2 regions of the Kitasatospora sp. NPDC093102 genome follow, and region 1 is predicted to be linked to the other one. Evidence: riboswitches for the same ligand, from Rfam matches in the RefSeq annotation. Region 1 holds a riboswitch; the other holds the start of a gene.
What was found. A riboswitch is a leader RNA that binds a small molecule or an ion and turns the genes downstream of it on or off. The one in region 1 is predicted to bind cobalamin.

Region 1 (7,042 bases):
CGGGTCGGCCGGCTGCCCACCGGGGCTGGAATTGTGCGCCCGAACGCTGTCCGGCGAGAACGTCGGACGCCCCTCGGTGCCCTCGATGTTGGTGCCGCCGAAGATCCACAGGTCGACGCTGCCGGGCTTCGGCTGGTAGAGCATCGCACCGAGCTGGCTGTAGGACCACTCGTTCTGGCCCGGATCGGCGTGCCAGTACGACCAGTACGCGGTGGCCGGGGGCGTCAGGACGCACTTCTCCTGGTCCGGGGTCGGGAACTGCTTGCCGCCCTGGAAACCGCTGTAGCCGATCCGGCAGATGAAGGCCGGACCGTCGTGGCCGGTGCCGGTGGTCTTCCAGCCCCCCTGGTTCAGCAGGGTGTACCCGGTGGTGGGCGTGGTGCCACAAGAGCGCAGCAGCGGTCCGCCCCACTTGCTGAAGTCCACGGCGAGTACGACCCCGGAGGTGGTCGTGCACTGGTCCATCGGCAACGGCGCCGCAGCGGCCGGGGCCGCGCCCACGGCGACGCCGCCGAACGCGAGCGCGGAGGTCAGCGCCGCCGCCCCGGACAGCCGGGCGAGCCGTTCACCGAGTCCCCGGCTCACCGGTGCCGCCCCGGGGCAGCCGCGATGCGGCGACGGGCGACGAGGACGGCCGCGGCACCGAGCGCGGTCAGCGCACCGGCGCCCGCCGTCAGCGCCAGTGTCTGGCTTCCGGTGCTGGCCAGGTTGCCTGAACCGGTCTGCCCCGGCACGCCGCCGGACGCAGCGCCACCGCCGGACGAGGGGGTGTCGGTGACCGGGATCGGCGCGGTCGTGGTGGGCGAGCCCGTCGGGGTGCCGGTGGGAGTACCCGTCGGGGTAGGCGTGCCGGTCGGGGTGGTGGTCGGCGTCCCGGTGGGCGTCGGCGTTCCGCCAAGGTTGCGGGAGAGCGTGCCGAAGGAGATCCCGGTGGCACCGCCCAGCACCTGCGTCGAGGCCCGGACGTCCGAACCCTGCTGCCCGCCGGAGGCGACGTTGAACCCGCCATCACCGTTCTGCTGGCCCGCGAGGAAGTCGAGCGCCTTGGCGATCTGTCCACCGTAGGGGGTGGCCTTGCGCAGCGTCATGCCCTGGACGGCCAGCGCGGCCGAGTTGGTGGAGTCGCCGGCCGCACCGGGGAAGCCGCCGTCGGGCAGCTGCCGCGAGGCGAGCCAGCCGAGCCCCTTGTCGACCGCCTGGGCGGCCTCGTCCCCGGGGACGAGGGCGAGGGCCATGACGGCCATGGCCGTGCTGTCCACATCAGAGTCGCCGGTGGCGGGGATCAGGCTCGGCCAGGAGCCGTCCGGGTGCTGGAGGCTCTTCAGGTAGGCGATCGCGGGGGCGGCGTTGGTCGCGTCCCCGGCCCGAAGCTGGGCCATGAGGGCGAGCGCCTGGGAGAAGACCGAGGTGGCGTAGGTGTAGTTGCCCGGGGCGTCGCAGCCGGTGCTCGCGTCGGCCTTGGTGCACACCATCGCGGCGAGGGCGGCGATCAGGTCGTGGCCGCCGAAGGCCCGCGGGTTGCGGCCGACGACCTCGGCGAGCAGCGCCTCCTTGCCGATGGACCCGCCGCCGGCGTACTCGGTGCCGATCGCGGTCCAGTCGTTGACGGTGCGCTCGCTCGCGTCCTTGCCCTGCTGGTCCAGGAAGTCGACGATCCTGCGCAGCGCGGCGTCGTCGGTTCCGGTCGCGGCGAGGGCGTAGGCCCCGTCGATGGTCAGGCCGAAGTCGGCGAAGGCCGGGAACCCCTCGTAGTAGTGACCGTTGATCAGACGGGACGGGTCGGTGAGGTAGGCGCTCCCCTTGGCCGCGTCGGGCTTCCTCCCCTCGGGCGGGGCCGGCGTGGTCGTGGCGCCGGCCGGATCGTGCCGGACGCTGGTGAGATCGGTGCCGGTCAGGGCCAGGATGGCCTGCTCGGTGGCGGCGGTGTCCGGGTCAGTGGTCGACTCGTCGGGGCCGAAGCCTCCGTCCTTGCCCTGGCGGGCGGCGAGCCAGGCGGTGGCGGCGGCCCGGCGAGAGCCCTGGCCGGTTGCCTTGAACGCCTGGGCGGCGCTTGCGGTGCTGGTGGTGTCGCCGGGGGCGCCGACGTACGGCAAGAGGGAGCCGTCGGGCTGCTGGCTCGCCGCGAGCTGGTCGGCGGCCTTCTTGGCGGCTGCTTCGTACCCGGGGGCCGTGCGCAGGGCGAGGACCGCGAGGCCGGTGGTGAGCGGGTCGGATTCGCAGTGGTCACCGGCGACGATCATCGATCCGGCCATGCCGCCGTCGGCGCACTGGAGCGCCGTGAAGCGGGCAAGCGCCGGGACGGGCGGTGCGACGCCGGCGCGCTGGAGGGCGATGACGCCGAGGGACTGGACCCAGGGCGAGGCCGCACCGAGGAAGTCCCCGGCGGCGGTGCACTTGCCGTTCTCCCCCGCTGCGGTGCACACGTGCTCGGTGAGCACGGCAACCAGGTCCCGGCCGCCGAAGGCACGGGGGTCGCGACCTGTGCTCTCGGCGACGAGGGCCAGCAGGGCGGCAGCCCTCGTGTCGGGCGTGCCGGTCGGACCGTCGGGGTACAGGAACGCGTCGGTGTGATCCGCGAGGAAGCCGATGACCTTTCGCAGCGCCGGGTCCTGCGTCCCGGCGGCGGCGAGCACGATGGCGGTGAGGGCGGTCCGGGGGTAGTCCGGCCCGGGGGCGGCCCAGTTCTCCATGTGATCGCCGCCGACGAGCTGACGCGCCAGCCAGGCCGCGGCGGCCGCCGGATCACCCGTGGCGGACGGGGATCCGGTCGGACTCGCGGTCACCGAGGGCGACGCGGACGGTGAGGCGCCGCTGTTTTTGGCGCGGACGGAGTCCGGAGTGAAGCTCGGCGCCCCGCTGGTGCCGCCGATGTCCGTGCCGCCGTAGACCCAGGCCTCCACCTCGCCGGGCTTGGGCTTCTGCGTGCCGGCCCCGAACCGGCTGTAGGACCAGGTCTGTTGGCCGGGCTCGGCAATCCAGTACGACCAGTACGCGGTGGCCTGCGGTGTGTTGACGCACGGCTCCTCGGCCGGTGTCGGGTACTGGACGCCGCCGTTGAAGGTCCCTGTCCCGAGCCGGCAGATGAAGGCGGGTCCGTCGTGTTCGGTTCCGGTCGTGGTGAAGCCGGCATTGTGCAGCAGGTTCATGCCCGTCGTGGGGTGGGCGTCGCAGCCCCGGGCGACACCGCCGCCCCAGTGCGTGAAGTCGACGGCGACGATCGCACCCGTCGTTGCCGTGCACTGCTCGATCGGGTCGGCTGCCGCGGTTCCGGGGTGTCCGAGCAGGACCGTGCCGCAGGCGGCGACCGCGACGGTGCCGGCGATCACCAGGGAGGCGAGGTCCCGGTTTCTGTGACGTGTGCGATTGCTGCTGACCCTCACGACGACTCCCTGGTCGGTCGACACGGGAGGCAACGGCGCAGCCCACGGCACCCCGGGGAGGGGGCCGCCAAGACTGCGTCGTAGTCCGCGACGACGCAAGTGCTCTGTGAACAGACCCCCGGTCCAGGCATTCCGGCTCACCCACCCTCAGGTGGGTCCACGGTTGCGGGTCAGCGCCGGAGTTGGACCGGCTTCCCCTGAATGCCGAGGGCAAAAAATCGGTTCATCAGACCACAGCGGCCGATGAGGAGTCAACGGGTCGTCAGGTCGATCACATCACCTCGTCGGACGACGGAACCTGCGGTAGCGTCCGCTGTGGCCGAGTGGGGGAACCCGGTGCGAATCCGGGGCTGACGCGCAGCGGTGTGGGGTGGCGATCGCGCCGTCCCGAGCCCGAATGCCCGCCCGACCGTGCACCACGGCGAAAGCCGGCCCACGCGATCCGGGCGGCGACCGCTCCGGCAGTCGCGCGTTCCGAGTGGACGCAGGAATTCCGGGGCAGGGTCGGCGCCCGCCACCCCAAGGAGCCTGTCCCGTGCCCCTCCTCACCCCATCCCGTGCTGCCACGGCGACCACCGTCGCGCTGGCGGCCGGTGCCCTGTTGCTCTCTGCCCTCCCCGCCCACGCGACCGCCACCCCGGCCCAGATAGCCACCTCCAAGAGCACCGGCGTCACGTACCTGAAGTCTCTCCAGGCCGCCGACGGCAGCTACGTCACCGGCGGCGGGCTCTCCAACGAGTGGGCCTTCAGCGCGCTCGCCGCCGCTGGAACGGCCGCCGCCGACGTCACTCCCGGCGGGGACACCACCAAGAACGCCCGCCTGGTGTACCGTAACCAGCTCGCCGCCCCCGGCTGGCCCAGCGCCTCGCCCGTGGCCACGGACTACGAGCGCGGCATCCTCAACGCCTACGCCGCGGGCATCGACCCCGCCCGCGTCGGCCCCGGCCGCAATCTCCTTGCCGACCTCGCCGCCTACTGGCAGAGCGCCGAGCCCGGCTACTACGGCCCGTCCGCCAACTTCAACGGCACGGTCTTCGGCCTGCTCGCCCTCGCCGGCGCCAAGAGCCAGGCCGGCACCCAGCGCTCCCCGCAGAAGCTCATCGACGCCTCCGTCACCGCGGTGCGCGCCAACCAGCACAACGACGGCGGCTGGAACTACAGCAAGGCCGCGGGCGACCCGACGGCGCTCGCCCAGGGCAGCGACATCGACATGACCGGCGCTGCCATGGCCTCCCTGTGCGCAGGCGGCGTGCCCGCCACCGACCCGGCGATCATCGCCGCCAAGAACTTCCTCAAGGGCAAGCTCGCCGCCTCCGGCGCCTTCAACGCCATGTTCGGGGTCAACACCGACTCCAACGGCTGGGCCGTGTCCGGCCTCAACGCCTGCGGCATCAACCCCCAGGGCACCGACTTCACCAGCGGCACCGGCAAGACCCCGGTCGACTTCCTCATCGCCCAGCAGTTCAAGCCCGGCGGCGGCTTCAAGTACCTGCCCACCGACACCAGCCCGTCGCCCTACGCCTCCGTTGACGGCCTGCGCGCCGTCGCCGGCGCCGGGTTCACCGCCACCGCGCCCACCCCGACCACCGTGGGCGAGCCCACCTGGGCCGCCACCACCGACTTCACCGCCGGCACGGCCGCCCGCCTCTCCCTGGTCGTCGACGACGGCACCAACGCGCTCAAGGTCTGCGCCGTCACCCTCACCCCCACCGGCACCACCACGACCCTCGGCGACGTCCTCGACGCGGCGGGCACCGCCACCCCGAGCGGCTGCGTCACCTCCGTCACCCCGTCCACCGGCGGCGGCACCATCACCGCGCTCAACGGCACGGCCAACGGCGGCTCCTCCACTTGGAAGGTCAGCCTGGACGGTGCCACCGCCACCGCCGCCACCCGGGCCACCACCGTCCACCTCGGCGACACCGTCTCGCTGCGCTACGGCAGCTGACCGCACGACGCCGGAGGGGGCGCCGACCCCTCGCTCCGGCGGGAACGATCCACGACGGCCCGGCGGCAGATCCGCCGCCGGGCCACCGGAGACAGGGGGACGGATGGCGATGAGTGTTTCCAGATGGGCGGCAGGCGGCCACGTGGCTCTGGTCGGCACGCTCGCCACGCTGGGCGGGCTGACGCAGAACGGACGCTTCTACCTCGGCGCGATCGCCCTCACACTGCCCACGGGGCTCCTGGCTCTGGCCGCCGTGTACCTCGCACGCGGTCTGTTGACGGGCATCGGCGGGCTGTTCACCGAGACGCGCCTGCCCGATGGCGACGACCCCGCATGGCTGACCACCGCGGACATCGTGGTCAACACGCTGTTGTTCACGGCCGCTGCGGTAGCCACGGTGTTGCTGGTCGAACACTTCGTCCGGCGGCGCCGATTGTCCCGCGGCGCCTGAGCCCCTGCCGCCGGCGCCCTGGCTCCTCCGGAGAGGGGACCGGGGCGCCGGTCGGCCTCCGCGTTTCAGGGCGCGGTGATGCCCGGCTGCGCGCCGGCACCGAAGGACCAGCCCTCGACGTCGCCGGGTGCCGGGTCGTAGCTGCCCGCGCCCAGGCTGCTGTACGACCAGGGGCCGCCGTGCTGGGCGTGCCAGTACGACCAGTAGGCGCTGCCGGTCGGGTTGGTGCAGGTCGTCGGCAGGGCGTTGATGGTGCAGACGAAGCCCGGGTAGCGCGGGTGGAAGGCGTACGAGAATCCGGCGCCGGTCAGCGCGGCCAGGCCACTGGCCGGGTCGCCGAGCGCGCAGCCGGTCTGGATGCCGCCGCCGACGGCGGTGAAGTCGACCACGACGGTGACTCCGGTGGTGCCGGTGCAGGCGGCCGCCTGCGCCTGCGGGGCCTGGACGGCGGAGACGCCGAGCAGTCCGGCGGTGAGGGCCGCCGCGGCGGCGATCGACCCGAGCATACGGCGGGCCGGGCGGACCGCGGTGAGAGTGTCGGTCATCGGTGAAATCCTCCTGGCGTCAGGCTTGTTCAGCGCGCGACCGGGGCCGGGCAGGCCAGGGTCGGGGCGTCGGGGCGGGCCCCGGAAGCGGAGAGGGTGGGCAGCGGGGTGCCCGCGAGGCCGAGGACGGCCTGCGCGGTGGCCCGGGCGCCGCTGCCCACGTTGAAGCCGGACGCGTCGTAGGCGACGGCTCCGCGGACCGCCGGGTCGGCGGAGCAGCCCTGCTGGAACGTGACCAACCGGCTCCAGCCCTTGAGGCCGGCGACGAGGCGCCCGCCGGAGAGCAGCGCCTGGGTGGCCAGGCCGGTGGTGTTGGCGTTGGAGGCGCTCGCCCCGGCGGCCGCGAACCCGCCGTCGGTGTTCTGGTGGGCGGTGAGCCGGCCCAGGCCCGTGTTCGCCTTGGCGGCGCGACCGGTGGCGGCGAGGGCCTGGACGGCGAGTGCGGTGGCGTCGGGGTCACTGGTGCAGATGGCCTGGCTGAAGGAGACCGGGAAGCCGCCGTCCGCGCACTGGCTGTCCGCGAGGAAGTCGACAGCCGCCGCCGGAGCGTCACCGGGTGTGCGGTGCAGGGCGATCACGGCGAGGGACTGGCCGAAGGCGTTGCTGTAGTCGCCCCACTGGGAGCGGTCGGAGAAACGGCCCTCGGCGGTCTGCAGCGAGCGCAGGCGGGCCGGCAGGTCGACGCCGCCGAAGGCCGTCGGGTTCCCACCGCGGACCT
Region 2 (7,042 bases), on a different contig from region 1:
CATCAGATCCGGCCTCCGCACGGTCCCTTCGTCAACCGGGAGCCGGAACTCGCCGCGCTCACCGAGGCCTTGGGCCGGGTCGGGGAGGGCGGACTCGGGGTCGTGGTGTTCACCGGCCTCGGTGGGGTCGGGAAGACCGAGCTGATCGCCAAGTTCACCGAGGACCATCGGGAGCACTTCCCGGGCGGGGACCTCTACGCCGACCTGGAGGCCTACCGGCACCAGGGCGGGGTGGACCTCCCCGAGTTGCTGGCCGGCTTCCTCCGGGCCCTCGGCACCGAGCCGCCGGCGGTGGAGGCCGAGCGGTTCACGGCCTTCCGCACCGCCACCGCCGAGCGCCGGTGCCTGTTCTTCCTGGACAACGTCGAGCACGCCGCGGAGGTGCGCGCACTGCTCCCGTTCAGCGGGCTGGTGGTGGTCGCGAGCCGGCGGCGGTTGCCCGCGCTGCGGACGGACGGCGCCGAGGTGCGCCGGCTCGGGCCGCTGAGCGCGACGGCGGGCGCCGAACTGGTGCGCGGCTGGGTGGGCTCCGGGCGGGGCACCGACGGGGAACTGGCGGAACTGGTCGAGCTGTGCGGCGGGCTGCCGCTCGCGCTGAACGCGGTAGGGAGCCAGCTGCTGGACCGGGACAGCCTGCCGGTCGGCCGGGTGGTGGCCGAACTCCACGGCCGGGAGGGCGGGTTGGCGGTGCTGGAGGACGAGGAGAACGATCTCGGCGCGACGTACGACCTGGTCTACGAGCGGCTGTCGGCACAGGGGCGGGCGCTCTACCACCTGATCGGCGTGCACCCCGGCCCCTTCGTGTCCGCCGAACTGGCACGTGCGGTCGGTGTCGAGCGGGCCGAGCGGGCGATCAAGGAGCTGCGTGGCGTTCACCTGCTGGACGAGGTGGTGGACGACGACGACCGCGAGAACCGCTTCCGGGCCCACGACGTGGTGCGGCTGCACGCCTACGGTCGGACACGGGAGCTGTCCGACCGCGGGGGACTCCTCGCCGGTGTCGTCGCGTACTACCGGGGCCGGGCGTCGGTCGCCGACCGCGCGATGGCCAGGAGGCGCCTCCGTCTGCAGGACCGGAGCGGCGACGACCTGCCCGGCTTCCCCTCCGGGACCGCGGCCCTGGAGTGGTTGTACGCCGAGCGCGCCAACTTCCGTGCGGTGGTGGAGGAAGCGGCTGCACAGGGGTGGCACGGCGAGGTGTGGCGGCTCTGCGAGTCGCTCTGGCTGCTCTACCACGGCCGGAAGCTCTACCAGGACTGGATCGCGACCCACCGGCTCGGCATCGAGTCGGCCCAGTGGGACAACCGGCCGGACGCCGTGGTCCGGATGCGCAACCAGCTCGCCCGCGCCCACCACGAGCGCAAGGAGTACCGGCTCGCCGCCGAGCAGCTGGCGCTCGCCACGGAGCAGGTGCCGCTGGTGACCGACCGTCAGGTGATCGGGGTGCTCTACGAGACCGACGGCCTGCTCTGCCTGGCCGACGGCCGCCCGGGCGACGCGGTGGAGCGGTTCACGCTGGCCCTGGCGGAGAACCGGGGCGACGACCACGGCGAGATCGTCCAGAGCTACAACCTGGCGCAGGCGCTGATCGCCGACGGGCGCGCCGAGGAGGCGCTGACCGTGCTGACCGGGGCCACCGGGCGGGCCGTGGCCACCGGGGACGACGACATGCTGATGAAACTGCCGCTGGTCCGCGCCCGCGCCCACCGGGCGCTCGGGCAGCTGGACCTCGCCGTCGCCCACGCAGAGGACTGTGCCCGGCAGGCCGAGAGGCGGAGCCAGTACGCGAAGGAGGCGCAGGCGCACACCCTGCTCCTCGCCCTCGCCGAGGAGCTGGACGACGAGGGGCTGGCCGAGCACAGCCGCGAGCGGCTGCGGCAGCTGTCGGCTTAGGGCCCCGTCCGGAAGGACACCCGGGTGTGGTGCCGTCCGGTGCGGACGGTGAGCCCGTGCTCGGGCAGGCCGGCCGGGTCACCGCCGTCGGCGAGCCAGCAGGCCACGGCGGAGCCGAGCAGCAGCGGGTCGATGCCGGGGTCGGGGCAGCCCCACTCCCGTTCGGCGCGGGCCTCCAACAGCAGGCCGGTGCGCAGCCGGAGCAGATGGCGGGCCGGGCCGAGGGCGGCCACCGCGACGGCGAGGCCGGGGAGTTCGGCGACGGTGTCGGCGAGCCAGCGGGTGGCGGGGCGTTCGGCGTGCACCTCGGTGCGGGCGAGGACCTCGGCGGTGTAGCGCAGGGCGTCGCCCGGGTGTTCGTCGGTCAGGGCGTGGAAGCCGCGCGGGGTGTGGTCGTTCGGGTCGAAGGGGTAGCGCCGGAGGCTGACGTCCGTGCCCTTGCTCGTGCCCTCGACGTCGTACGCGGTGGGCCCCTCGGTGGCCGCGGGGCATGGGACGGGCTTGGGGTAGGGCAGGAGGGCCGGTTCGTCCCGGGGTTCGTCCAGTCCTTCCAGGAAGGAGTAGAGCAGCGGGCGCAGCAGCCGGGCGGACTCGCCGCGGTGGGCGAGCGATCGGCCGGTGATGCCGCTCAGGTCGGCCGGGTCCTGGGCCAGGACCAGTTCGAGTTGGGCGGCGAGGTCCCCGTCCGGGTCGAGGACGGGTGCGGCCTGGCCGAAGGCGTAGCTGGGGGAGCGCGGGTCGAGTTCGGCGGCGCCGGTGGCGACGAGCACGGTGCGGTGGTCCAGGGCGGCGCCGTAGACGGTGACCGAGCCGTGGTCGCCGATCACGCAGTCGGCGGCGACGAGTGCGGCCTGCCAGCCCTGGTGGGGCGGGATCAGGCGCAGGCCCATCCGGCGGGCGTCGTCGAGCAGCGCCTCGGGGTCGTGGCGGCTCCACACGTTGGGGTGCAGGACGACGGCCACCGTGTACTCGTCGGCGGGCAGTTGGCGGACCAGCCGCTGGGGCAGGTCGGGACGGCTGCCGAATAACGAGTGCTCGCTCCAGGTGGAGCTGACGACGACGAGCCGTCGGTCGCCGGTGGCGCCGAGCGCGGCGCGGTAGCCGTCGCGGGAGCGCCGGCTGCCGAGCATCCGGTCGAAGCACGGGTCGCCGACCACCTTGGCGACGTCGAGCGCCTCGGGGCAGGAGATCCGCAGCCGGTCCAGCTGTTCGGGGTGGGAGAGGCCGAGGACGTCCACGAACACCCGTCCGCGGTGGGTGAGTTCGTTGCGGGACAGGCCGGCGGCGCTGATCGTGTCGCCGGTGGACTCGGTGACCAGGCGGTTGTAGCCGGCGCCGTGCGGGAGGACGACGAGGCGGGCGTCCAGGCGGTGCATGGAGGAGTGGACGGCGCAGGCGACGGCCAGGTCGAAGTGGCGGCGGACGGCGTCCTCCCAGTCCAGCACGGTGAAGCCGGGCAGGCCGTGGAGGTACTCGTCCAGGGCGCGGTCGGCGAAGGCGGAACCGGGGTTGACGGTGAAGTAGAGGTCGATGCCGTGCGGGCCCAGCAGGGAGAGGACGTCCAGGACCCGGGTGGCGGAGGTGAGGGTGCGGGCGACCGCCAGCACGCGGGCCTTGACCGGGTCGGTGTTCCAGCGGTCGGCGGGCCAGGCGTGGGGGTGGGACGGCACACCATGATCGTACTGGCAGGGGCGGCCTCCGGCGCGCCGCGCCCTTCCCGGGAATCGGCCGGCCCGAGGGGGAGTCAGCCCGCGGCCGCGCTGGGTTCGTGGTGCTCGGCGGCGGCGCACTCGTCCAGGAGGGGGCGCATGGCGTCGTCCACGAGCCGGTAGCGCACCACTCGTCCGTCTCGGTCGCCGGTGACCACGCCGGCCGTGCGGAGCAGCCGCAGGGCCTGGGAGACGGCGGGGTCGCGCATGCCGGTGGCGACCGCGAGGTCGGTGACGGCGAGCGGGCCGGCCCGGTGGAGGGCCAGCAGCAGGGCGAGCCGCCCGGGGTCGGCGAGCAGGGAGAACCGCTCGGCCCAGGACCGGACGTGCGCGGGGTCGCCGATCGCGGCGATGGCCTCGCAGACCCGGTGCCCGTCGATGGTGCGGTGGCCCGCGCGGTCGGCCGGTACGAGATGCATGCGGACATTCTTGCAGGCGGATCCCTGTGATCCTGGACACCTGCGCAGGTGCGCAGCCTTGCACGGGTCGGGCCCGGCCCCTACGGTGTAGCCCGCCGTGGTGCTCGGGAAGACCGGTGACGGACCCTCAGGGGTCCCAGCCCGGAGCGGCCCTCGCCACTGTGATCGGGTCGTTCCTCCGCCTGCGGAGGAACGTCGGCCGTACCCACGGAGCCACTGGGCGCCTCGCGCGCCTGGGAAGGCGGGTACGGGCGTCCCGTAAGCCAGGAGACCGGCCACGGCATCTCACGAGGTTTTCCACGAGGTGCTGGAGCGTGATCTGCAGATGACCCTGCCCGAAACCGTTGCCGCCGGGGCGAAGACGGCCCCTTCCGTCCTGCCCGCCTTCAGATGGCGGCGCGAGGACACCGTCCGTACGGCCGGGTTGATGACGGTGATCCTGGCCATGCACGTGGTGGCCTTCGGAACGCTGATCTTCCTGGTCGCACCCGAGAAGTACGCGGTCGGCACCCAGGTCTTCGGGGTGGGCCTGGGCATCACCGCGTACACCCTCGGCATGCGGCACGCCTTCGACGCCGACCACATCGCGGTGATCGACAACACCACCCGCAAGCTGATGGCGGACGGCAAGCGGCCGGTCTCGGTGGGCTTCTGGTTCGCCCTCGGGCACTCCTCGATGGTGGTGCTGATGGCCGCCCTGGTGGCGGGCGGCGCGCAGTTGGCGAACACGCTGATGGACGACGAGTCGACCACCCACAAGTGGCTCGGGATGGTCGGCACGACGGCCTCCGGCGCGTTCCTCTACCTGATCGGCGCGCTCAACCTGGCGGCGCTGCTCGGCATCCTCAAGGTGTTCCGGGCGATGCGGGCCGGGCGGTTCGACGAGGAGGAGCTGGAGGCGCACCTCGACTCGCGCGGCTTCATGGCCCGGGTGCTGAACCGAGCGACCCGTTCGATCACCCGGCCGGGGCAGATGTTCCCGGTGGGCATGGTGCTGGGCCTGGGCTTCGACACCGCGACCGAGGTCACCCTGATGGTGATGGCCGGCTCGGGTGCGGCCTCCGGCCTGCCCTGGTACGCGATCGTCTGCCTGCCGCTGCTGTTCGCGGCCGGGATGAGCCTGTTCGACACCCTGGACGGGACGTTCATGAACTTCGCGTACCAGTGGGCCTTCGCCAACCCGGTCCGGAAGGTGTACTACAACCTGACCATCACTGGTCTGTCGATCGCGGTGGCCTTCATCATCGGCACCATCGAGCTGGTCGGGGTGCTGCACGAGAAGCTCGATCTGACCGACCCGGTCTCCGGGTTCATCGCGGACATCTCGCTGGACAACGTCGGCTACGCCATCGCCGGGCTGTTCGTGGTGGTCTGGGCGATCGCGATCGGGTACTGGAAGCTCGCCCGGGTCGAGCAGCGCTGGACGCCCGAGAACTCGTGACTCAGGCGGCCGCGAGCAGCAGCGTGCCCGCGACGGCGAGCTGACCCTGGTCCACGACGGTGCGGACCATCCGGTGCCGGCCGGCGGCACGGTCTCCTTCGACGCCTCGTACGCGCACGTCTACCGCAATACGGGGGAGCGGGTGCTGCGGCTGACCATGGTGGTCTCCGTCCCGCCGCCGCGCTGAGCCGTCGAGCGGACGGAACGGCGCCTCCCCGGGCTCGGGGAGGCGCCGTTCGTGTGTGCGGGGTCAGCGCTCCTCACGGAAGTCGACGTGCCGGCCGGCCGCCGGGTCGTACTTGCGCAGGACCATCCGGTCCGGGTCGTTGCGGCGGTTCTTGCGGGTCACGTACGTGAAGCCGGTGCCGGCGGTGGAGCGGAGCTTGATCACCGGGCGCAGTTCGCTGCGGGCCATCGGGCGTCCTCCTGGGGTCCGGGGTGCCGGGTCTCGTGCGTCGGGCCGGGACCGTACACCGAAATGGAAGCCATTTTCGTGCATTCCAACGCGAGCCCGGCCCTGCCCATTCCCGGACGCCAGGAAGCGTCCATGTCCGCCCACCGGCTGCCGGCCCGGCTTCGGCAGCACGATCCCGCACCGCCGCGGGGCCCGTTCGACCCGGACGAGTGGTGAACGAGTGGTGACGAACGGTAGCGGGCGGTGAGGGGTGGGCACCGCCGAGGCTCGGGGTGCGGCGCGCGGGGGAGCGGGGGCCACGGCGCGTGTCCGGTAGTGACGGCGCGGTCGCGCAGGGGGCGCGCAAGGGGCACCGGGGGTTCTGTCGGGGGTGCTCGGCGGGCGGTTCGGGCCGGGGGTTCGTAGGCTCGACGCATGGCGGATGCGTACGCGGGGCGGCGGGAGCGGGTGAGGGAGCACTGCAGTGCGGCCGGGGCCGACGCGGCGCTGATCACCCGTGCGGCGAACGTGCGGTACCTGACGGGCTGCGCGCCCTGCGGGGCGAGCCTGCTGCTGACCAGGGAACGGGCGCTGCTCGCGCTGCCGGACGACCTGCCGCCGGACGACTCCGGGGAGCACCTGATCGCTCCGGACATCACCCGGATGCCGGTGGCGGCCGGCTCGGACACCGCGCTGGCCGCCGCGGCCGCCGCCGCGCGGGCCGGGGTGTCGGGCCTGGCGGTGGAGGAGCACGACCTGACCGTCACCCGGCACCGGGCGGTGGGGGGCCGCTCCGAGGGGGCCCGGCTGGTGGACCTCGGGCAGACGGTCGAGCGGCTGCGGGTGATCAAGGACGAGCGCGAGATCGCCGACCTGCGGATCGCCGCCGAGATCGCCGACCAGGCGCTCGGCGAGCTGCTGGAGTCGATCCTGGTCGGCCGCACCGAGCGGCACCTGGCGATGGAGCTGGAGCGCCGGATGATCGACCACGGCGCCGACCGGGCGGCCTTCCCGGTCTCGGTCGGCACCGGCACCCACTCCGGCCAGGCCGCCCACCAGCCGACCGACCGCCGGGTGGAGGAGGGCGACTTCCTGACCGTGGTGATGGGCGCCCAGTACCGCGGCTACGGCGTCTCCACCGCCCGCACCTTCGTGATCGGCGCCACCCCCGCGCCCTGGCAGGTGG

Region 2: it holds a riboswitch for cobalamin, as region 1 does, so the genes downstream of both, AB0O11_RS12760 (HoxN/HupN/NixA family nickel/cobalt transporter) here and AB0O11_RS34055 (prenyltransferase/squalene oxidase repeat-containing protein) in region 1, are expected to answer to the same signal.

What each region holds. Positions count from the first base shown of each region.
Region 1 is NZ_JBFBFA010000048.1:22,370-29,411, reverse strand. It holds gene AB0O11_RS34060 (hypothetical protein) at 1-534, opposite strand, end outside; gene AB0O11_RS34055 (prenyltransferase/squalene oxidase repeat-containing protein) at 582-3,380, opposite strand; cobalamin riboswitch at 3,485-3,629, opposite strand; cobalamin riboswitch at 3,707-3,783, shown strand; gene AB0O11_RS34050 (hypothetical protein) at 3,916-5,328, shown strand; gene AB0O11_RS34045 (hypothetical protein) at 5,471-5,779, shown strand; gene AB0O11_RS34040 (flagellar hook-length control protein FliK) at 5,845-6,324, opposite strand; gene AB0O11_RS34035 (peptidase) at 6,354-7,042, opposite strand, start outside.
Region 2 is NZ_JBFBFA010000007.1:125,864-132,905, reverse strand. It holds gene AB0O11_RS12775 (AAA family ATPase) at 1-1,893, shown strand, start outside; gene AB0O11_RS12770 (hypothetical protein) at 1,890-3,563, opposite strand; gene AB0O11_RS12765 (metalloregulator ArsR/SmtB family transcription factor) at 3,638-4,021, opposite strand; cobalamin riboswitch at 4,103-4,316, shown strand; gene AB0O11_RS12760 (HoxN/HupN/NixA family nickel/cobalt transporter) at 4,347-5,462, shown strand; partial or broken gene AB0O11_RS12755 (cupin domain-containing protein) at 5,494-5,649, shown strand; gene rpmG (50S ribosomal protein L33) at 5,713-5,877, opposite strand; gene AB0O11_RS12745 (aminopeptidase P family protein) at 6,292-7,042, shown strand, end outside.